3 regions of the Paraburkholderia sp. GAS448 genome follow, and region 1 is predicted to be linked to each of the others. Evidence: riboswitches for the same ligand, from Rfam matches in the RefSeq annotation. Region 1 holds a riboswitch; each other region holds the start of a gene.

Evidence for each region. Region 1 has a riboswitch for cobalamin ahead of cobW (cobalamin biosynthesis protein CobW). Riboswitches for the same ligand answer to the same signal wherever they lie in the genome.
Region 2: linked by a shared signal. The riboswitch ahead of P3T23_RS23675 (TonB-dependent receptor plug domain-containing protein) and the one ahead of cobW (cobalamin biosynthesis protein CobW) in region 1 are both predicted to bind cobalamin.
Region 3: linked by a shared signal. The riboswitch ahead of P3T23_RS01340 (CbtB domain-containing protein) and the one ahead of cobW (cobalamin biosynthesis protein CobW) in region 1 are both predicted to bind cobalamin.

What each region holds. Positions count from the first base shown of each region.
Region 1 covers NZ_JBNDKT010000006.1:317,256-324,526, forward strand. Annotated here, with positions in the region: gene P3T23_RS14925 (cobyrinate a,c-diamide synthase) at 1-1,254, opposite strand, end outside; gene cobO (cob(I)yrinic acid a,c-diamide adenosyltransferase) at 1,258-1,860, opposite strand; partial or broken gene P3T23_RS14935 (cobalamin biosynthesis protein) at 1,969-2,268, opposite strand; gene cobA (uroporphyrinogen-III C-methyltransferase) at 2,265-2,999, opposite strand; cobalamin riboswitch at 3,199-3,425, opposite strand; cobalamin riboswitch at 3,519-3,790, shown strand; gene cobW (cobalamin biosynthesis protein CobW) at 4,008-5,081, shown strand; gene cobN (cobaltochelatase subunit CobN) at 5,088-7,271, shown strand, end outside.
Region 2 covers NZ_JBNDKT010000013.1:155,568-162,838, reverse strand. Annotated here, with positions in the region: gene cobT (nicotinate-nucleotide--dimethylbenzimidazole phosphoribosyltransferase) at 1-1,018, opposite strand, end outside; gene P3T23_RS23685 (ABC transporter ATP-binding protein) at 1,039-1,872, opposite strand; gene P3T23_RS23680 (FecCD family ABC transporter permease) at 1,869-2,915, opposite strand; gene P3T23_RS23675 (TonB-dependent receptor plug domain-containing protein) at 2,960-4,900, opposite strand; cobalamin riboswitch at 4,989-5,239, opposite strand; gene P3T23_RS23670 (ATPase) at 5,459-5,821, shown strand; gene P3T23_RS23665 (cell division protein ZapA) at 5,818-6,132, shown strand; RNA gene ssrS (6S RNA) at 6,243-6,424, shown strand; gene P3T23_RS23655 (EVE domain-containing protein) at 6,544-7,002, shown strand; gene P3T23_RS23650 (SIMPL domain-containing protein) at 7,220-7,271, shown strand, end outside.
Region 3 covers NZ_JBNDKT010000001.1:296,184-303,454, reverse strand. Annotated here, with positions in the region: gene P3T23_RS01360 (PAAR domain-containing protein) at 1-328, opposite strand, end outside; gene P3T23_RS01355 (hypothetical protein) at 342-899, opposite strand; partial or broken gene P3T23_RS01350 (porin) at 1,398-1,544, shown strand; gene P3T23_RS01345 (histidine phosphatase family protein) at 1,596-2,177, opposite strand; cobalamin riboswitch at 2,226-2,356, shown strand; gene P3T23_RS01340 (CbtB domain-containing protein) at 2,403-2,612, shown strand; gene P3T23_RS01335 (CbtA family protein) at 2,625-3,371, shown strand; gene P3T23_RS01330 (diguanylate cyclase) at 3,871-5,703, shown strand; gene surE (5'/3'-nucleotidase SurE) at 5,895-6,683, shown strand; gene P3T23_RS01320 (chemotaxis protein) at 6,730-7,271, opposite strand, start outside.

The sequences.
Region 1 (7,271 bases):
GGAGGGCCAGTAGCTGTGCATGTACGTTGCGACGATCTTACCAGTCCGGTACACCGCTTCGCCTCGCGCATCAGAGTGCGGACGTACGGACGTGAGGTACGGCGTCATGGTCGTCGTCATATGCGAGTAGTGAAACGTGTGGCCGGTCATCGTGCCGTGCATGCCGTCGAGTTGCTGCATCCCGAGCGACGCGAGCCGCGTCTGCATCGTTGCGTGGCCTGGCAGCACGCCTGGCATCGGCGTGCGTTTGCCGCTGGTGTCGGTCAATGTCTCCAGCAGATACAGCATGCCGCCACACTCGGCCACGAGCGGCTTGCCGGCCGCTGCATGAGCGCGAATGGTATCGGCGCTGCACGTGTTGCGCGCGAGCCGCTCTGCGTGCAGTTCGGGATAGCCGCCGGGCAGATAGAGCGCATCGGCGGATTGCGGCACGGGTTCGTCAGCGAGCGGGGAAAAATACGTGACGCGCGCGCCCAGTGTCTCCAGCAGCTGAACGTTGGCGGGATAGATGAACGCGAAGGCTGCATCGCGTGCTATCGCGATGTGCTTGCCGTCGAGAAGACGGGGGACCGCCGTGTGCACCACCGGTCCGAAGTCTACCGCTTGCGGCAGTTCGACCAGTTGCGTCTGCGCAAGCGCGTCGGCCGCGCGATCGAGCCGTGCGTCGAGGTCCGCTATTTCGTCCGCCTGGTGCAGACCCAGATGGCGATCGGGCAGTTCGATATCGTCCTTGCTTGCGATGTATCCGGTCCACTGGATTCCGGCCGGCAACGCTTCTTCCAGCATCTGCGCATGACGCGGCGACCCGACGCGATTGGCGAACACGCCATGAAACGGCACGTGCGGCCGGTAGTTCGCGAGCCCAAAAGCAACCGCACCGAAGGTCTGCGCCATCGCTTTCGCTGAAATCACGGCGACGACCGGTACGCCAAACGTCGTCGCCAGATCGGCGCTGCTCGGCGTGCCGTCATAGAGGCCCATGACGCCTTCGATCAGGATCAGATCGGCCTCGGCGGCCGCTTCGGCGAGCAGCGTGCGACAGGCCGCTTCGCCGACCATCCACAGATCGAGCGACAGCACAGGTGCACCGCTTGCGCGCGCGAGAATCATCGGGTCCAGAAAATCCGGACCGGTCTTGAAGACCCGCACGCGACGCCCCATCCGCTGGTGATAGCGGGCGAGTCCGGCCGTAATCGTGGTCTTGCCCTGACCCGACGCGGGCGCGCTGACGAACAGGGCGGGACACGCGGGCATCGCTCAGAACTCCACGCCGCGCTGCGCTTTCACGCCCTGCTCGCGATACGGGTGCTTGACGATGCGCATTTCCGTGACGAGGTCGGCGGCTTCGATCAGCGCGTCCGGCGCGTGACGTCCGGTCACGACGACGTGCAGCATGTCAGGGCGCGCGGTCAGCACGGCGAGCACTTCATCGAGCGGGAGGTATTCGTACTTTAATACCGTGTTCAGTTCATCGAGAATCACCATTTGATAGTCGCCGCTTTCGATCATCCGGCGCGCTTCGTCCCAGCCCTTGCGAGCGGTGGCGATGTCGGCTTCACGATTCTGCGTATTCCAGGTGTAGCCGTCGCCCATCGTGACGAAATCGCAATGCGCCTGGGCGCCCAGGAAATCGCGCTCAGACGTATGTAGCGCGCCCTTGATGAACTGCACGACGCCGAGCTTCATGCCGTGTCCGAGCACGCGCACGGCCATGCCGAAGGCGGCCGTGGTCTTGCCCTTGCCAGTGCCGGTGTTGACGATCAGCAGACCTTTCTCGACGGTTGCTGCGGCCTGCTTCTTTTCGTGGCCTTCGCGGCGGCGCTGCGTCATGCGTTGATGGGATTCGAGATCTGTTTTCATGGCGTCTCCTGTTGCCGGGATCCTGTGTGATGATGATGTGGTGATGGAGGCAATCGCGACGGTTACGCCGTCGACCACCGTTTTGCCGACGATCAATATCGAGTCGGGAGAAGCGAGAAGCGCGCAGGGCTCACAGACGCCGTCGACGCCTGCGAGCCCGCGAACTGTGTGAGAGGGCGTCGGCACCGCGCCAAACCCGGCGATCTGCTCGCGCGTAAACCTTCGCAACGGAAGGGCATGACGCGCACAGAATTCGATTAACCCAGGCTCCTCTGCTTTCGATTCGATCGTCGCAACCTCGCGAATGTTGTCGAACGGTATGCCCGCGAGCGCTACCCTCACCGCCGCCTCGATCTGTCGCGCCGAAGTCAGCCGCCTGCAACCGATGCCTACGGTGAGCGTCTTCATCGATCGTGGCTCGCCGATGGGATGCCGTGCGCCGACACACCGCCGATCACGACAATCGCGGGCGAACCGAGTCCGGCGCTGGCCACGTGGCCCGCGAGCGTATCGAGTTGGGCGAGCACATGGCGCTGCTCGGGGCGCGTCGCCGATTCGATCGCGGCGCATGGCGTTTGCGGATCCATCCCGGCCTGTAACAGCGCCGTGACGATCTCGTTCAGGCGACGCATGCCCATATAGACGACGAGCGTCATGCGTGTGGCGACCAGCGCGTTCCAGTCCGGCTCGCTGCTGCCCGCGCCATGACCTGTGACGAACACGACGCCCTGCGCGTGATCCCGGTGCGTCACAGGGATGCCGATCGCTGCCGGCGCCGCGATGCCCGCCGTAATGCCGTTGATGATTTCGACCTGAATGCCTTCGGCCCGCAGCGCCTGTTGCTCTTCGCCGCCACGGCCGAAGACGAACGGGTCACCGCCTTTCAGTCGTGCGACGCTGCGCCCGGCGCGCAGATGGGCAAGCATCGTGGCGACAATGTCGGCCTGCGAGGCCGATGGCTGGCCGCCGCGCTTGCCCACGTACACGACCTCGGCGTCGGTCCGCGCGAACTGCAGGACATCGGGATTCACGAGATCGTCGACGAGTACGACGTCGGCCTCGCCGAGCGCGCGCGTTGCCTTCAGTGTCATCAACTCGACGTCGCCGGGGCCGGCGCCGATCAGCCAGGCGCGGCTCATCGCGGGCAGCACGGCGCTCGCCGCGCCATGTTGGTGGGAGACGGGAGCGGGAGGGCCGTCACAAGGACGAGCCCGGAAAATGAATGGGTCATGCGATGCCACACGTCATGCGCAACGACGGCGCGTCTCGCGCGCGCGGCCGGTCGCGCTCAGGCACCAGGTTCCGTCCCCCGCGGATCCGGCGTTCGGCGAAAAGCGACGGTCGCCCCTTGCGTTGGCCGGTATCCGGGCTGACGACCTCATGCCATTCGCCTTCCCGGCTGCCAGACGCAGACAGTGGCGTTGAATGACATGCGCGGACCGAAGTCCGCAGGCCGCTTACCGTTGCGGGGACAGCACAGGCCGGGCGCGTTGCCGCGCTTCCTGTTTCCCGTTTAACTGCACATGCGAACGCACGTGCGGGCACCAAACGCGCGCATACGATAGCACGGCTTTGCCCAGCGCAGGCTGCAGGGGTCTTCAGTTGCCCTCAGTTCCCTTCAGGCAGGGCGTTTTCTTGACGTCGGGGTTGACGGAGCCTACACTCCCACGCACTCTGGTGCTCGCGTGCACGCTCTGTGCACGCAGTTAAACGGGAAACAGGGAGCCTGTCCTGCACGGATCGGGCCAACCTGTGCTGCCCCCGCAACGGTAAGCGAAGGCATCGTGAAAACGATGCAAAGCTGGCTTCAATGCGTGCACGTCATGACCTGACAGGCAGGCATCTGTCCACTGCGCGTGATGTCGAATGCGCGGGAAGGCGAAGCGGCGTTTTCGCGAGCCCGGATACCGGCCAGAAAATACGGGTTGGCGCCGCGGGGATGCGGCGCATGGTCCAGATAGTCCACGAATTCACTGAGCTTCCGGTTGTTTCCGTAAGGCCGTATTTCGTCCCCGCGTGTTGCCCGACGATCGTCTGACGTTGCGACTGTCGCATCGCGGCGTGAGCATGCCGCAGGGCGTTGCGGGCGGGCATCCGGTGAAGTTCGGGGCTTCATCCTTCAAACAGTCCACCACCCTGGAGTCAGGATGCAGACGCGCAAAATTCCCGTAACGATCGTCACGGGCTTCCTCGGCAGCGGCAAAACCACCTTGCTTCGGCACATTCTTCAACACGCGGGCGGACTCCGGATCGCGGTGATCGTCAACGAATTCGGCGAACTGGGGATCGACGGCGAGATCCTGAAGGGTTGCGGCATCGGTTGCGACGAGGAAGGCCGCGAGGTGGAAGGGCAACTGTACGAACTGGCGAACGGCTGCCTGTGCTGCACGGTGCAGGAGGAATTCTTCCCGGTCATGGAGCGACTGGTTGAGCGTCGAGGCCAGATCGACCACGTGCTGATTGAAACGTCCGGCCTTGCGTTGCCCAAGCCGCTCGTGCAGGCATTCAACTGGCCGCAGATCAAGAACAGCTTCACCGTCGACGCAGTGGTCACGGTAGTCGACGGGCCTGCCGCAGTGAGCGGCCAGTTCGCGGAGAATCCGCAGGCAGTCGATGCCCAGCGCAAGGCCGACCCGAATCTTGACCACGAATCGCCGCTGCATGAACTGTTCGAAGACCAGTTGTCCGCCGCCGATCTGGTGATTCTCAACAAGACCGATCTGCTTGACGATGCGCAACTCGCTGCGGCCGAAATGTTGATTCGCGAAGAAATTCCGCCTGAGGTCAAGGTGGTGCGTGCGCATAGGGGGCAGCTCGATCTGCACGCGTTGCTCGGGCTCGAGTCGGCTTCGGAGGACACGATTCATCTGCGTCACGACCATCACGGGTCCGCAGACGATCCCGATCACCACCACGACGATTTCGATTCCGTTGTCGTTCAGGCGCAGGTGTCGTCGCGTGAAGCGCTTATCGCAGCATTGCAGGGGCTGGTCGAGAACCACACGATCTACCGGGTGAAGGGTTTTGCGGCCTTGCCCGGAGCGGCGATGCGGCTCGTCGTTCAGGGCGTGGGGCGTCGCTTCGACAGTTACTTCGATCGTCGCTGGCAGGCCGGTGAGGCGGTAGCGAGCCGCTTTGTGCTGATCGGCGAAGACCTCGATCAGGCGACGCTGCAACAGGCGCTGACGGTCGCGCTGAGCGCCGAGCCGCAACAGGTATAACGCGGTATGCATCTGCTGCGCACCACGCCGGGGGGCTTCGTCGACGATACCGCCGGCGTCATACGGATCGACCAGCAGCCGGCGGACATCGTCGTGCTCAGTTCGGCCGATACCACGCTGTCCCTGCTGGCCAGCGTCGTTCCGCGGCTGGGCGCGGATTTTCCGAGCCTGCGGCTCGCGAACGTGACGTTCCTGCGGCAGCCGGCATCGGTGGATTTCTACGTCGAAGACGTGTTGCAGCATGCGAAGGTCGTGATCGTCGATCACCTGGGCGGCGAGGCGTACTGGCCTTATGGCATCGAGCAGGTGGTCGCGCTCGCCGGGCGCAGGCAGCAGCTGCTCGCGATGTTCTCCGGCGATCTGCAGGAAGATCCGAATCTGCTCGCGCGCAGCACGGCGGACGCCGCGCTATGCCATCAACTGTGGCGCTATCTGCGCGAAGGCGGCGCGCAAAACGCGGAAGCGTTCCTGCGCTTCATCGCCTTCCGCGCGTTCGGCTGGGGGCATGAGCCCGCACTGCCTCAGCCTTTGCCGGCGGCAGCGCTCTATCATCCCGCGCGCGACGTGCCCACGGTGGCAGACTGGCAGGCGCGCTGGCACCCCGGCGCGCCGGTTGTCGCGATCCTCTTTTACCGTGCGCATTTGCAGGCGGCGAACACGGCCGTGTTCGATGCGCTGATCGATGCGCTCGATGCACAGGGCCTGAATCCGCTGCCGCTTGCGATCACGTCGCTGAAAGACGCGGTCAGCCGCGACGTGCTGCAGCAGCTGTGCACACAGCACGACGTGGCGTTGGTGCTGAACACGACGGCGTTCGCCGCGTCGGCGATCGACGATCCCGAGCCGTTGGCGCTCGCCGGCGACGCGCCCGTCATGCAGGTGATCCTGAGCGGCGGCAACCGCGACGACTGGGTCAAGGACAATCAGGGCCTCAATTCCCGCGATATCGCGATGCACATCGCGTTGCCCGAAGTAGACGGCCGCATCATTACACGCGCCATCAGCTTCAAGGGGCTTGCCTATCGTTGTCCGCACACCGAAGTCGACGTCGTGCGCTATCAGCCGGACCTCGAGCGGGTGGCGTTTCTCGCCGAACTGAGCCGGCGCTGGTGCCGCCTGCGGGGCATCGCGAACGCGGACAAGAAACTCGCGCTGATCCTCGCGAACTATCCGGTAAGCGAAGGCCGTATCGGCAACGGTGTCGGGCTGGATACGCCGGCATCGGTGGTCGGCATACTCACGATGCTGCAGGAGCAGGGCTATCGCGTCGACGCTTTGCCTGCCGATGGCGATGCATTGATGCGCACGCTGACGCAGGGCGTGACGAACGATCCCGTTGTGCGTGATCTGCGTCCGGCATTGCAGAGTCTTTCGCTGGATGACTATCTGACGTATTTCCAGCAACTGCCCGCTGAAGCGCGCGACGCGCTCAATACACGCTGGGGCCCTCCAGAACAGGATCCGACGATCCGGCGTGGGCGCTTCATGATCGCGGGCTGGCGCTGCGGCCAAGTGTTCGTCGGCATCCAGCCGGCCCGTTCACGCGACGGCGGCGATTACGCGAGCTATCACGACGCCGATCTCGTGCCGCCGCACGCTTACCTCGCGTTCTATTTCTGGTTGCGGCACCGCTTCGGTATCGATGCCGTCGTCCATGTCGGCAAGCACGGCAATCTGGAATGGCTGCCGGGCAAGAGCGTCGCGCTCAGCAATACGTGCTGGCCCGATCTGATTCTCGGGCCGATGCCGCATCTCTATCCGTTTATCGTCAACGATCCGGGCGAAGGCAGCCAGGCCAAGCGGCGTGCTCAGGCCGTCATCATCGATCACCTGATGCCGCCGCTCACACGCGCGGAGAACTATGGGCCGTTGCAGGATCTCGAACGGCAGGTGGACGAATACTACGAGGCGTTGATGGTCGATCCGCGTCGTTCGAAGCTGCTGCGGCGAACGATTCTGGAGACGATCATCAAGCATCGCCTGCATGAGGAACTGAGTCTGAGCGTACCGGACGGGCAGGACGCTGAAGACATGCTGTTGACGCGTGCCGACGCGTACCTCTGCGAGTTGAAGGAAGCGCAGATCCGCGACGGGCTGCATACGTTCGGGCAATCGCCGCAGGGGGGGCAGCGCCGCGATACGTTGCTGGCGCTCGGGCGCTTTCCGGTGGGCGACGGGCAGGGCACGAAG
Region 2 (7,271 bases), on a different contig from region 1:
TCGCCATCTCGTTGATGAACGCGACTGCCGCGCGCAACAACGGCAACGCCAGCGCGGCGCCGGTGCCTTCGCCCAGCCGAAGATCGAGCGAGAGGAGCGGAACCGCACCGAAATAGTCGAGCATGCGCCGATGCCCAGCCTCATTCGACGCATGAGCGAACACACAGTAGCCGCGCACCTCAGGCGCAAGCGCATCGGCCACGAGCAGCGCGGACGTCGCGATGAAACCGTCGACGAGGATCGTCATCCGCTCCTGCGCCGCTGCGAGGTACGCACCGGCCATCATCGCAATCTCGAAGCCGCCGAAAGTGGCGAGCACGTCGAGCGGGTCGGCGCTGACGGCGTGCATGGCAAGCGCCGACGCCAGCACGTTGCTCTTCTTCGCGAGACCGGCGTTATCGAGACCGGTGCCGCGTCCGACGCATTCGTCGATCGGCACGCCACAGAGTCGACTCATCAGGCACGCGGCCGCCGACGTATTCGCAATGCCCATCTCACCGAGGCCGATCACATTGGTACCCAGCGCCGCGTGATGGCGCACGCGTGCCGCGCCGGCCTGCATGGCGGCGAGCGCTTCTTCACGCGTCATCGCAGGCTCGTGCGCGAAGTTTCGCGTGCCTCGCGCGATCGGGATATCGACGAGTACATCCGACGGCGGCAACGGCGTCGCCACGCCCGCATTGACGATTTCGAGCGTGAGCCCCGCGACACCGCTCAGCGCATTGATCGCCGCTCCGCCCGCAAGAAAGTTACCGACCATCTGCGCCGTGACGGCCTGCGGATACGGACTCACGCCTTCGTGCGCGATGCCGTGGTCGGCCGCGAATACGATCATCGCCGGACGTTCGATGGTGGGATGCGTCGTGCGCTGGATCATGCCGATCTGGCGCGCGAGCGCTTCGAGACGACCGAGGCTGCCGGGCGGCTTCGTCTTCGTGTCGATGATGCGCTGCAAGTCGTCACGCAACGTCTGATCGAGCGGTTCGACAACCGGCAACGCGAGTGGAGAAGAGGTCATGTTCATTTTTCGTTGAGGGATTATTGGTGTCCTGATGCATCGCCCGGCGCATGCGCAGGGTACATCGCGGGAACGAGTGCTTCATGGTCGCCGTCGCGGATCAGGATGAGCGGATAACCGAAGGCGCGGCTCGCGAGCGCCGGTGTCAGCACGTCGCGCGGGGCGCCCGCGTGCGCGCCGCCGTTTCCTTCGAGCAGTAACGCGTGTGTCGCAAAACGGCGTGCAAGGTTGAGGTCGTGACATGAAAAGATGACGGTTCGCGGTGTGTGCCGCACCCACTTCGTCAACGCTTCGAGGCAGTCGATCTGGTGATGCAGGTCAAGATGCGATAGCGGTTCATCCAGCAGCAACAGCGGCGCATCCTGACACAGGACCGCTGCCAGCGCGACCCGCTGACGCTCGCCGCCCGAAAGCGACAACACGTCACGCGTCGCCAGCGGGGCAAGGCCCAGCGTATCGAGCGCCGCGTGCGCCGCCGCGCGATCTTCGGCGCCTTCCCACCCCCAGCCCGAGAGATGCGGAAAGCGGTTGAGCATCACGATGTCCAGCACGCTCGCGCTGAACGCGTCGTGTTCGCCCTGCGGCATCAGCGCCCGGCGGCGTGCAAGATCGACTGGCGACCAGTCCGCGACGCGCAGGCCGTCGACTTCGACATGGCCTGTTGCGGGCGCAAGCAATCCGGCAAGCGCCGAGATCAGCGTCGTCTTGCCGGCACCGTTCGGTCCGGCGATGCACCAGGCTTCGCCGGCATAAAACGTGTGCGTGAAATCGTCGAGCAACGTGCGTGCGCCTGCACGCAACGTCACATGTTGCGCACTAAGCGCAGGCGCGTTGCGGGAAGGACGCTTCATCATCGCCGCCTGCGCAACAGCATCCACAGGAAGACGGGCACGCCCGTCAACGCCGTAATCACGCCAACCGGCAATTGCGCCGGTGCGATCACGGTGCGCGCAACCAGATCGGCGCCCATCACGGCGACGCCTCCGGCAAGCGCGGCTGCGGGCAGCAGCATGCGCTGGTCATTGCCGAAGCAAAGCCGCAGCATGTGCGGCACCACAAGGCCGACGAAGCCGATGGTGCCGCCCGTCGTGACGGCAGCGGCCGCTGCCAGCGAGGCCACGAGGTACACCCGCAAACGCAGCCGCATGACGGAGACACCAAGCGCGTGCGCGGCCGCATCGCCGCGCAGCAGCACGTTCAGTTGCGGGGTAACGGGCACGATCGCGACGAGCCCGACCAGCAACGCGGCAAGCGCGACCCAGGGCGCGCCGCCGCCGTTCAGGTCGCCGGTGAGCCAGAACAGCATGCCGCGCAGACGGCTCTCCGGTGCGACGCTCAGCAGCAACGTGATGACCGCGCCCCAGCCTGCTGCAATCACGGCGCCCGTCAGCAGCAAACGCGGCGACGTGTCCTGCGGCTCGCCTCGCCACAACTCGCGGCGTGCCAGGCCCAGCACAAGCAGGATCGACAGCAATGCACCGGCCAATGCGCTGGCGTCGACGATCCACCATGCGCAACCCGCGATCATCGCGATCAGCGCGAAGCTGGCCGCGCCGCCAGACACGCCTAGCACGTACGGTTCGGCGAGCGGATTGCGCAGCAGCACCTGCAACAGGGCACCGGCAACGGCGAGCAATGCGCCGCACGCGAATCCGGCAAGCGCGCGCGGCAGGCGCAGGCTGCGGACGATTTCACCCGCGAGATCCGTCGATGCCAACTCGCTGCTGCCATGCCACGGCAGCAGCGCAGCCAGCACGCGCACCGGCGAGACGGGCACGCTGCCAAGCATGAGCGATGCGACAAACACGAGGAACGCCAGCACGCCGAGCACGAGCCAGATCGCGGCCGCGCGCTTCGCGGTCATGCCGGCAACGGTGCGTAGTGCGAGGCGACTCATGGGCGTGGTTTCAGAAGACACGATGGCTCAGTACACCATGCGCATCACTGCTGCTGCCAGCCGAGCGTGAGCCAGGCGCCGCGTCGTGGCGTGTTGTATGTGTAGGCCAGTTCATAGTCCTTGTCGAAGAGATTCTGGATCTGCGCGGCCACGTACCACGCCTTCGTGATGTTGTAGCGCGCGGAGAGGTTCACTACACCATAGCCGCCGAGGGTATTGCCGGTATCGTCGCGCTCGCCACTTACGATCCACTCGCCGCCCACGCGCCATCCTGCAACGTCGCGGTTCGCCGAGAGCGATGCGAAGCGGCGCGCGCGCCGGTTCAGATCGGTGTTCGTGTCTTCGTCGACGGGATTCTGCACCGTCAGCGAAGCACGCACGTCAGTCTTGCCCAGATGGCCGCTCCACGATCCTTCGAGCCCCTGCACCTTCGCCCGCCCGACGTTCTGCGCGACATACACGCCCGGCGTGACCTGTTGATATTCGATCAGGTTCGTATGGCGCGTCTGGAACGCGGTCAGTCGCAACACGCCCAGGGCATCCGATGCGTACTGCAACGCCGCTTCAATCGAATGACTGTGTTCCGGCTGGATGGACGGATTGCCGCTCTCCGGAAAGTACAGATCGTTGAAGGTCGGCGCGCGGAATGCATCCGACCAGCTTGCGGTCACCTTCCAGTGCTCGTTCAGATCGTAGCCATAGCCGAGATAGTAACTGTTCGCGCCGCCGAAATCGGAGTACTGGTCGCGCCGCACGTTTGCCTGGAACTGGCTGCCGCCGAAGCGCCCCGTATAGCCGATAAACCCGGAGTCCACGTGACGGTCGGGCGCGCCGTACTCATCCGAATCGAGGCTCTGGTCGAGATGCTCGTAGCCTGCCTGGACCTTCTGCTGCGGCGCGAACGTGAAATCGTTCTGCCACGTGTACTGATGGTTGTCGGTGTTGAAGTGGTCGGTATAAAGGCCGTTCAACGCCGTGGTGCTGCGATCGTTGCCCGTCGCGACGACGAAGTGCGTCGTCCACCAGTCGGTCACGCGACCGTTCGCGAATACCGAAGCCTGCTGAATCCTGCTGTATAGATTGTTGAGATCGGTGGGCGCGCCGAACGGATCGTCGAAGCTGTCGTTGCCGTTCGACTGGAAATAGCGGATGCCCGCGTCCCACCTGTCGTTGAATGTGTGGCGCAGCGATGCCGAGATGCTTTCGTTCAGATAGCCATTGGCGTTCGGATTGACCGGCGCGAGCGCGGGATCGATCGACGAAAAGCCGTCGGTTTTTGTCCGCGCGAGCGACAGGCTGAAGGTCGTCGCGCCGTCCCTGTCGAGCGCACCGTTCACACCGGCCTGCTGGCTTTGCGTGTGATAGCTGCCATAGCCGACGGAGAAATTGAAGCGCGGCGGATGATCACCGCCGTCCTTCGTGAACACCTGCACCACGCCGCCAATCGCGCCGGAACCATATAGCGCCGACACATTGCCGTTCACCACTTCGACGTGATCGACCTGATCGAGCGGGATCTGCTCGATCTGTGCACTACCGAGGCTGACCGAATCGACACGCACACCATCTATCAACACGAGCGACTGCTGTGCCGAAGCGCCCCGCAGGAACAGACTCGCGGACGAACCCGGGCCGCCATTGCGCACGATCTGCGCGCCGGGCGCGAGTTGCAGCAAACCCGGCAGATCGCGCGCCGTGGTGTCGGCGATGTCCTGCTGGTCGAACCGCGCGGTCTGAGGGATCGCGTCGGCGAGCGGCTGCGGGCCGCGCTCCGCAGTCACGACGATCGGCGTGAGCGTGGTGCTGGCGGGCTTCGTGGCGGGAGCGGCCGTTGTGCTGGCGGTTGCAGTGTCGCCGGGCGCAGCCGACGGCGCCGTATCCTGCGCAAGCGCAGGCGCTTCATCCGTCGTTGCGGGCAAGGCCTGCGCGCCGAGCGGCAAGCCGGCCACGGCGAGTACTGCCGTGCCGGCGATGGGCGTGTACATCCGGTTGATTCCTGTGGATAGCGTGCCTGGCCTGCTTCCCCGCAAGCCGATGCGTAACAGGGCGGTCCGCCGGCGTGAAGCCACGCAGACGACGCCCCTCACTCTGGCCGGTATCCGGGCTGGCGACACATCGACCCGCCTTCCCACGCACGAATAGCGCAGTGGCATCGCGCGCCTCGCTGGAGGCGCGCCCAGGTCGACCTGCATGACATCATGCGGTCGCTTACCGTTGCGGGGGCAGCACAGGTTGGCTCGTCCTGGCGGACGCGGCTTCCTGTTTCCCGTTTAACTGCGCACGATGTGAAAACGCGCGCGGGCACCAAAGTGCCGCAAGTGTAGGAGCGGCCTCCTGGGGCGTCAAGAAAGGTCGATTCCTGCAATTCGCGTGCGCACGTCGCGTGCAATGCGAGCAAAATTTCTGCATGCCACAGGCACGAAACTCGCTCGAAACACGCATAAAACAGGTATAAAGCAGAGCTGTTACGTCTCGAAACGAGACAATTGTCGGAAGCTGTCACATTCCGCGCTAAAATGCCGTGTCTTTAGAGGACGCAGCACATGCTCACCGAACTCGAAACACTCTCACAGAATATTGGCCGGCTGATCGAAATCAGCCAGCGTCATCACGAAGCGCGTCGCGCGCTTGAACAGCAGCTCGCCGACGCTCGCGCAGAATGCGAAGCCGCGCGTGCCGAGCTCGAGCAGATGCGCGAAGAGCGCAACGCGCTGCAGGCGGAGCGCGATACGCTTTCATCGAAGATCGACGACGCCCAGGTGCGCCTGAACGCGATCCTCGAAAAACTCCCGCGAGCGAAAGCTCACGCCGAGCCGGACAATCAACTTGATCTGCTCGCGTCGTCGCAGCAGGAAGTCGAAACTGAAGCCGGCGGCGACGTCACCCGCCACGGAGAAAACGCATGACCGCAAAGCAGATCGAAGTCTCGATCCTCGGCCAGCCCTATCGTCTCGCCTGTTCGCCGGAAACCGAAGCCGCGCTGCTCGAAGCCGTTGCGCGCGTCGATGCAGAGATGTCGAAGATCCGTTCGACCAGCAACGTTCGCGGCCAGGATCGCATTGCCGTCATGGCTGCGCTGTCGCTGGCATCGGAACTGCTTAAGCTGCAGGCTAGCGTACGTCATGGAGAATCATTTCCCGCCGAAGAAATCCGGCGTACAATGCACTCAATGAACGAACAGCTGGGCGCAGTGATCCAGCAGTACGGTGTGCAGTAAAAGTTATTCAGAGGCAGGCCATCTGGAACATCGGGCCCGCTTCGGATTCAGAGCAGTTCGCGAGGTCACCCGAGGTAACCTCGAGCGTCTGGATCCAGTCAGTTTTGTCAGCTTCCCTGCCTGGTTCGCCAAGGTCATATATTCCTTGAACCAATGCCATGTGCACGGTTGCGGAAATTTGCAGCACGGGTGTGCGCGTCACTCCGTCTGATGTACCCGAAGTGCTGCTAACTGCGACCAATTCTGAACTCCCGGTTCAGGATGCCGGCCTAGCGGCTATGGCGGGGACCTATTCAACGGCATCGGACAATCGTCCGATGCCGTTTCCGTTTGTAGTGTTCCTTCCGCATCGCTAGCGCCGCGTCACGCATTGCGCTTATCCTGTGTTCTTCTCAACGTTCAAATCGACTCATGCGCTACTGGCTAATGAAGTCCGAACCGGACGAAGCAAGCATCGACCACCTCGCCAACGCCCCTCGGCACACCCTCCCCTGGACGGGCGTGCGCAACTATCAGGCGCGCAACTTCATGCGCGACATGATGCAGGTGGGCGACGGTGTTCTCTTCTATCACTCGAGTTGTCCGGAGCCGGGCATCGCCGGGATTGCCGAGGTATCGTCGACGGCCTACCCCGACCCTACCCAGTTCGATTCGAAAAGTCCGTACTACGATCCGAAATCGAGCCGCGAGACACCGCGCTGGATACTGGTCGACGTGGTCTTCAAGAAGAAGATCCCGTTGATTCCGCTCGCAAAGCTGCGCGAATATCCTGCACTTGCGGACATGCGTGTGCTCGCCAAAGGCAACCGGCTGTCCATCACGCCGGTCACTGAAGCCGAATGGCGCTTCATTACGAAGCAACTCGCCTAGCTGCTATGCGCGACATCGCGCGGCATCGCCTGACCGGACCGTCGCGCAGAGGAACCAACCTGATCTTACAGCCGCCTAACTGAGTCGCAAGCACCGTGCCACTCCGATGCACGGTGCTTGCATCGCGACAGCCTCGACGGGCGCCCGGTTGGACTTCAAGTGCCTGCCGCCCGATATAGGGCATCGCGTACAACCTGCCCAAGAAAGGAATCAAACGATGACCAGAAAACACGCACTCGCCTTCGCTCTCGCTGTCGCGTCCGCGGCGC
Region 3 (7,271 bases), on a different contig from region 1:
ATAGGTTCATACGGCGTTCATAGCCTTCTTCCCGGTCTTCGACCCACGATTCGCCCGCAAGCCCGGCGATGATGCGGGGCGGTGTCGGACACCTGCACAAGACGATATCGTCGTCTAACGCTGCCTCGCGCGTGGTGTGATACTTAATCCGATAGGGGCCGCCCGCCTTGGCAATCGTTCCCATGCTTTTGCACTTCTGGCAGTAGGCGCTTTCGCCAATGAGCGCGGCTTTGTGGCCGTGAAAGCAAAAACCGCTAGTCTGCGTGTAGTCGAGAATCTGGCCGCCGCTCGTCAACGTGTCGCCTACAACAGCGATTCGACGCCTCATGATGTCCCCCCAGTTACTGGCGCGTCAGCGCGACACCGTGTTCGTCAATGGGAACAAAAATGGTAAACGTGAGCGGCTCGCGGTGCGGGCTGTCTGTAATCACGTCGCCGTTATCCAGCAGACTGCCAACGACCGCATACCGGGTCCGCTCAATGCCAGGAATGCCGATACCCGTAATGATGCGTGCGCGGCTTCCGTCCTCATACTCGACATAATCGCCAATGCCCGCGGCGTTGCGGTACGTCCCTTCGACTTGCCATACGCTAGACACTTCGCGCACGACACCGCCCCGTGCCGTAGTTGCACCGCACACGGCGAAACGATCCAGGGGTTTGCGCGGTGGCGGCGTCCAGTTCGCATCGAACAGGCCCGGCACCGTTTCATCGTCGGCGATGAAAACGCCCATTTCCAGGTGTCCCCAAGGCGTTTCGATAATGCGGTCGCCATTGCTGAGATTGCTACCGACCAGCGCGGCGGGGCAGTCCCCCAACACGGCCGCATATCCTGCGCCGTCAATGATGACGGCTTCGCTGCCGTCGCTATAGGTAACGGTATCGCCGACCCGCGCCATTGGAAGCCCGCAAATCTTCGACCGTAGCCGGTACTCACGCGCCCGCCGCGCTCAGTAAGCGCGCCAACCGTTGCGAAGCGATGCAGTGTTCCTTTACGTTCCCGTTCCGACATTTCCAACTCCCCCTTAGAGATAAAAGCGCCCGCAAGCAACGCAGGCTAAGTCCACGAGCAGCCAGTCGCACGATGGGACAGCTTTCGTGTTCAACTTCACTTAACATCTGTACTACTTATTTTTAAATACATGTTTTGCATAAACGTATTGCTCCCCTCAGCCGTCCTGAAATAGTTAGCAGATCAGAGGAAAATTAAACGAACACCGCACTAGAGTATCGCGGCCGGGGTCGGCCCAGGTGTCAACTTTTGTCAAACTATTTTGGCGCGTCATCTTCCGATGTCAAATCGCTCCGCCCGACGCCGCAATGATGGAGTGAGCGGGCACAGTGACAATGTTGGCGGACCGGTGTTATGCCAAGCCGGTAGACCCGAAGACCTCCCTGTGGACTACCTGCTCTCGAAGCGCACCGACGCGTATCTGGAGACGGTGTATCAGCGCGCGTCGTCAGGGGCACCGCCGGTGATCACTACGAGCGATCCGTCATCGAGCCGCAGCCAGTTGCTGATCGCGGCCGGTATCCGCCACCGGGTTCTGATCCCGACCGCGCAAGCGCCGCGACAACCGCGACATCAACGATGTTCACTGCACCTGAGCGGCCCACCACGTCCACCCGCCGCGAATCGAACACCGCAATTCGACGACCGAAAGCGGCGCAATATCGATGCGTGCAAACGACTCGGGCGACGCGCCCAGCGCATGAACGATCGCCGCCCGGATCACGGCGGCATGCGTGACGGCGACGGCCATGGAGGAATGGTCCAGCTCGAGCGCATCGAGCCATGCGCCGACGCGCAGGCGCACCGCCCCGAACGATTCGCCATCGGGAGGCGCCGCATCGGCTTCGCGAGCCCATGCCGCCAGCGCATCGGCCTCTTCGCTGGCGACGTCTGCAAGACGCCTGCCACGCCATTGCCCCAGGTTCATGTCGGCCAGCGCTTCGACGGGGACGGCGGTGAATCCAAGCCCCTCAGCCGTGTCACGCGCGCACGCCGCGGGGCTGCAGAAGACCGCATCCGCCTCACCCGCCAGCGACATCACGCGCGCGCGGCATGCCGCGACCTGGGCGAGACCGCGTGCGTCCAGCGGATCGTCGGTGGGAAACCGTCCGCTGCGCAGCGCCGCCGTTGCAGCGTGACTGATCAACAGCAGCCGTGTCTGCATCCTGTGTCCTTCTGGTTGAAAGTGTCGCGCGCTTTGCTCATTCATCGCGCTGCGCAGCGAAGTTTAGCGCGTAGAATAACGCCACTGAAGCGAGGAAGCCGGTGTAAGCCCGGCGCGGTCGCGCCACTGTAATCGGTTCATCCACAAGCCGAAAGCCAGACCTGAGCTTCGTGTCATCCCTTCCTGTTCGACTATCGGGGCGCGTAACCTCTGGAGAGTTCCGTCATGACTGACACCGTTTTCAAGCCCACTGCTCAACCGACACCGATTCCCCTGCGCGAACTGCTGCCATGGGTGGTCTTCGGCGGCTTGCTGCTGTTGCTCGCACTGTATTTCGTCGGCGCCGAACAGGGCGCGACTTCGCTGGTTCCTGGCATGTACGTGCACGAGTTCGTTCACGACGCTCGCCACCTGCTCGGCTTCCCCTGCCACTAACGGGGGTTCCTGATGGTAGGCAGACTGTTATTGCGCGGGATGCTCGCAGGCATCGCCGCGGGCTTGCTCACGTTCGCATTCGCCCGGGTGGCCGGTGAACCGCACGTCAATCAGGCTATTTCGTTCGAAGAAAAAGCCGCCGCCGCACGCGGCGAAGCGGCGGAGCCGGAACTGGTCAGCCGTGAAACGCAGGCGGGTCTCGGCCTGCTGACTGGCGTGGTGGTCTATGGCGCGGCCCTCGGCGGCCTGTTCTCGCTCACCTTCGCGTATGCGTACGGGCGGGTCGGCAAGCTCGGTCCGCGCGCGTTGTCGGCGGCGCTTGCGGTTGCCGCGTTCATTGCGCTGGTGATTGTGCCGAATCTCAAGTACCCGGCCAATCCACCATCGATCGGCGACCCTGAAACGATCGGCCAGCGTACCGGGCTGTTCTTCCTGATGATCGCGATATCAATTGCCGCACTGGTGTTCTCGCTGAAGGTGCGAAGACGCGCAGTCGTGCGCTTCGGCCAGTGGAACGCGGCGATCGTGGGCGGCCTGGTATACGTCGCGATCATCGCGGCGGTGCAGATCGCGCTGCCGACGATCAACGAAGTACCGGATGCCTTTCCGGCCACGCTGCTGTGGCACTTCCGCGTTGCGGCCATCGGCATGCAGTTGATCATCTGGACGACGATCGGCCTGTTGTTCGGCTGGCTGGTCGAACGCAGCGAGCGCGCGCAGCACGGGGGGCGCGCAGCTGGCAAGTCGGCCTGGCTGTAGCGGGCTGACTGCTTTGGGCGCCCGGGCTGCGTCGCTGCACAAGTCGTGCAGTTAGCCGAGCGGGCGCCGGCTTCACCGGAACCCTCGGCAGCCGTATTCTTCACAACCTTTAGCAAGTCCAATCCCTTCCGCGTGTTTCTGACGCCGAACCCGACCGTGTCGCCGCGGTTGCGTTCGGCGTCTTGCCATTGTGCGGGACATTGTCTGAGCCCGCGCGGCTGGCGCCCGCAAGTCCAGGGTTAAATTGCTTTCAATGTGAAAGTCGCACGAAGGAAGTCTCAAGATCCGGCGCAACCTGCCGATAAGCAGATGCGTAGGGGCGGTTTACCGCTTCTCCCTGATGGGGTCTGGGGCGATGTCCGGAACGTCCTGACTCCAGCGAAGCTGGCGTATCGTCCGCGGATTTCCGCGGATAGCAAGAAAAAGAATCAGAGAGAGCGAATAAATGGGGCTGTCATCCGAAGGGCCAACTCCTGGGTTCAAGGCGTTTGCTGAGTCATTGCGTTCACGCCGATGGGCCGCGCCGCTCTGGACCCTGTCGCTTGCGTTCGTGGTGACGATGCTCACCTGCATGGCGAGCGGGGCACTCAAGAGCATGGCCGGCGAAATCGCGCCGATCTGGCTGACCAACGCGGTGCTGCTCGCGCAGATGATGGTGGCGCGGCCGGGGCGGGTGACCTGGGTCTTTGCCGGTGGGCTGGCGGGCAATCTCGCGGCCAATCTGCTCGGCCTGAGTCTCGCGGTCTCGTCCTCCTACACAGCTGCCGACATGCTCGAAGTGCTGGTGGCGTTCAGCTTCGCGCCACGTATCTCGTCGGTCGTCGAACTGATCCGTTCGAAGCAACTCGTCCGCTTTCTCGCTGGCGCCATCCTGCTTGCGCCCGTCCTGTCGGGGCTGGTCGCCGTAACCTTGCTGCGCGGACAACTCAGCGGAAATATGTTGCCGAACCTCGCCAACTGGTTCATTTCGGATGCGCTGAGTCTCGTCCTTTTCACGCCGGCGGCAGTGGTCTTCTGGACCGGCGAAGTAAAAGGCCTCTTGCACCCCGACCGCCGCTGGAAGACGGGGCTGCTGTTGCTACTGGTCTGCGTCGTGACCACGGGCGTATTTGGGCAAAACCGTGTTCATCTGCTTTACTGGGCGCTCCCGCCGATCGTTCTGCTGGCGTTTCAGGCCGATCTCGCCGGCGTGCTGCTGGGTTTGCTGCTATGCCTTGCGATCGCGGTCACCTTCACGATGCGCGGCTCGGGGCCGCTCTGGATGTTTCACTATCAGAGCATGGAAGGGCGCATCTTCGCGCTGCAGCTGTTCCTGCTCGCGGCGTTGGGCATCGCGCTGCCGATCAGCGTCACCCAGTCATTGCGCAACCGTCTCGTCGGGCTGCTGCGCGAGGGTGAGCGCCGCTACCGGATCCTGGCGGAGAACGCGACCGACATCGTGATGAGCATGTCGCTCGACGGCCGTCTCACCTATGTTTCGCCGCGCGCGAAGGCCGTCATGAAATGGGCGCCCGACGATCTCACAGGCGTGTATTACCCGGACCTTGTGTTGCCCGAGGATCGCGAGGCGCTGGCCGCCACCATCGGCCGGCTGGCACGCGACGCGACGGAGGCTTCCCAGGTAAGCCGCTTCCCGTGCCCGGATGGCCGGATTCTGTGGATGGAAACCTATCTTCGCCCGGTGATCGATCCGTTTTCCGGCGAGCCCGAAGCACTGACAGCGACGGCCCACGACATCACCGAGCGCAAGGTGGCAGAACAGCGCCTTGCGGAAGAGCGCAGCGAGCTGCAGGGACTCGCGTTCCGCGACGGCCTGACGGGGCTTTTCAACCGACGGCATTTCGATCGTGAGCTGGGGTTCCAATGGCAGCAGCAGGCGCGCACGGAAAGTGAGCGCTCGCTTGCTGTGATCATGGTCGATGTCGACGCATACAAGAGCTATAACGACCACTACGGACACCAGGGCGGCGACGATTGTCTGCGCACCATCGCTCAGGCAATCGCCAACCTGGCGAGACGGCCCGCTGACGTGATGGCCCGTTACGGCGGTGAAGAATTCGCACTGATCCTGAAGGAAACCGGCCAGCAGGACGCGTTGCTGGTAGCCGAACGCATCCGGCAGGGCATCGAGGCGCTGCAGCTTCCCCATGCGGCGAGCGGCGCAGGCATCGTCACGATCAGCGTGGGTGTGGCGGCGCGGCGCCCGTGCGAGGGTGGAACCGCAAGCGAGCTGGTGGCGGCTGCGGACCGGGCGCTGTATGCGGCAAAGAAAGGCGGCCGCAACCGCACCTGTGTGGCGGACATGTATGACGTGGGCGATGTGACAGCGTGAAGGGGCTTCAGGCCGACCCGGATGGAACGGGTCGGGTAGGCGTCGACAGCGGATATCCACGAGTCATCTGCAATTGCGTGCAACCGGTGCATTGGGCGTCGGCCGCACATCTCTCTATCCGGGGACGCCACGATCTCTGGAATAATGATCTGCTCGTGACATGATGTCCGGATCGAAAGGAGAGCCTCGCGATGTCCCTCGCTGAATCCAAAGTGCCCCGCGTGCTGTTGACGAACGACGACGGCATCGATGCCCCCGGTCTTGCCGTGCTCGAAGCCGTCGCGGCCGAGCTTGCAGACGAAGTCTGGGTGGTCGCGCCTGAGCACGATCAGAGCGGCACGTCGCATTCGATCAGTCTGCACTCGCCGCTACGCGTGACCCAGCAGGGCGAGCGGCGCTTCGGCGTCGTGGGTACGCCGGGCGATTGCGTCGTGATGGCCGTGCGTCATCTGATGGTCGATGCGCCGCCGACGGTCGTACTTTCAGGCATCAATCGCGGCGCCAATCTCGGCGTCGAGACGATGTTCTCCGGCACCGTCGGCGCGGCGATGACCGGGTTGCTGCTCGGCCTGCCCGCCATCGCATTGAGCCAGACCTTCCGCGATCGCGAGAAGGTCCGCTGGGATACGGCGCGCGCGCTCGCGCCCGGCGTGATCCGCCAGTTGCTCGCGGTCTCGCACCATGCGCCGACGTGTCTGAACGTGAATTTCCCCGATGTCGACGCCGCGGTTGCCGGGCCGCTCACGGTGACGAGGCAGGGCGTCGGTCTTGTCGAAGGGATCGACGTGGTGCCGCAGGTCGACCCGCGCGGCTTTGCCTATCACTGGCTGCGCTTTCAGCGCGGGCCGCGCGAGAACGCGCCCGATAGCGAAACGGCCGTGGTGGGTTCAGGCCGCGTGTCGGTGACTCCGCTCAACTTCGATCGTACCGACGAGCAGACCTTTGCCACCCTGGCAGCGGCATTGCAGCGCGCGGGCTGAGCCGGTCAGGCTCAGCGCAGGGTGATTGCCGGCGGGCCGCGCCGGCTCAGGTCGCAAGCGCCTGACGTATCGCGCCGGCGAGTTCGGCTGCCGCAAACTTCGGGACATAGCCGTTCGCGCCAGCGTTCTTCACATGCGCTTCATTCGCTGCGCCCGTCAGCGACGAGTGGATGAGGACCGGAATGTCACGCGTGCGCTCGTCGCCCTTGATCTTGCGTGTCAGCATGAAGCCGTCCATTTCCGGCATCTCCAGGTCCGTCAGGACTAGGGCGATGGTGTCCCGTACCCGCTTTCCCTGCGCCTGGGCCTTGTCGGCCAGCTTCTGCAGCCTGTTCCAGGCCTCCTCGCCCGTCTTCGCCATCTCGTAGTCTGCCCCGATCGCGCTCAGCGCCTGCTCGATCAGCTTGCGCGCGAAGCCGGAGTCGTCTGCCGCGAGAATCTTCGCGCCGCTCAAGAGGCCGAGCGCCTCGCCAACCGACGTCGGGTCCACGGCCGGATGCTGGGAGGGAAACACATCGCGCAGCACCTGCTCGACGTCGATGACCTGGGCGAGACGCGAATCGCCCGTGTTGCCGTCGATGCGCGCGA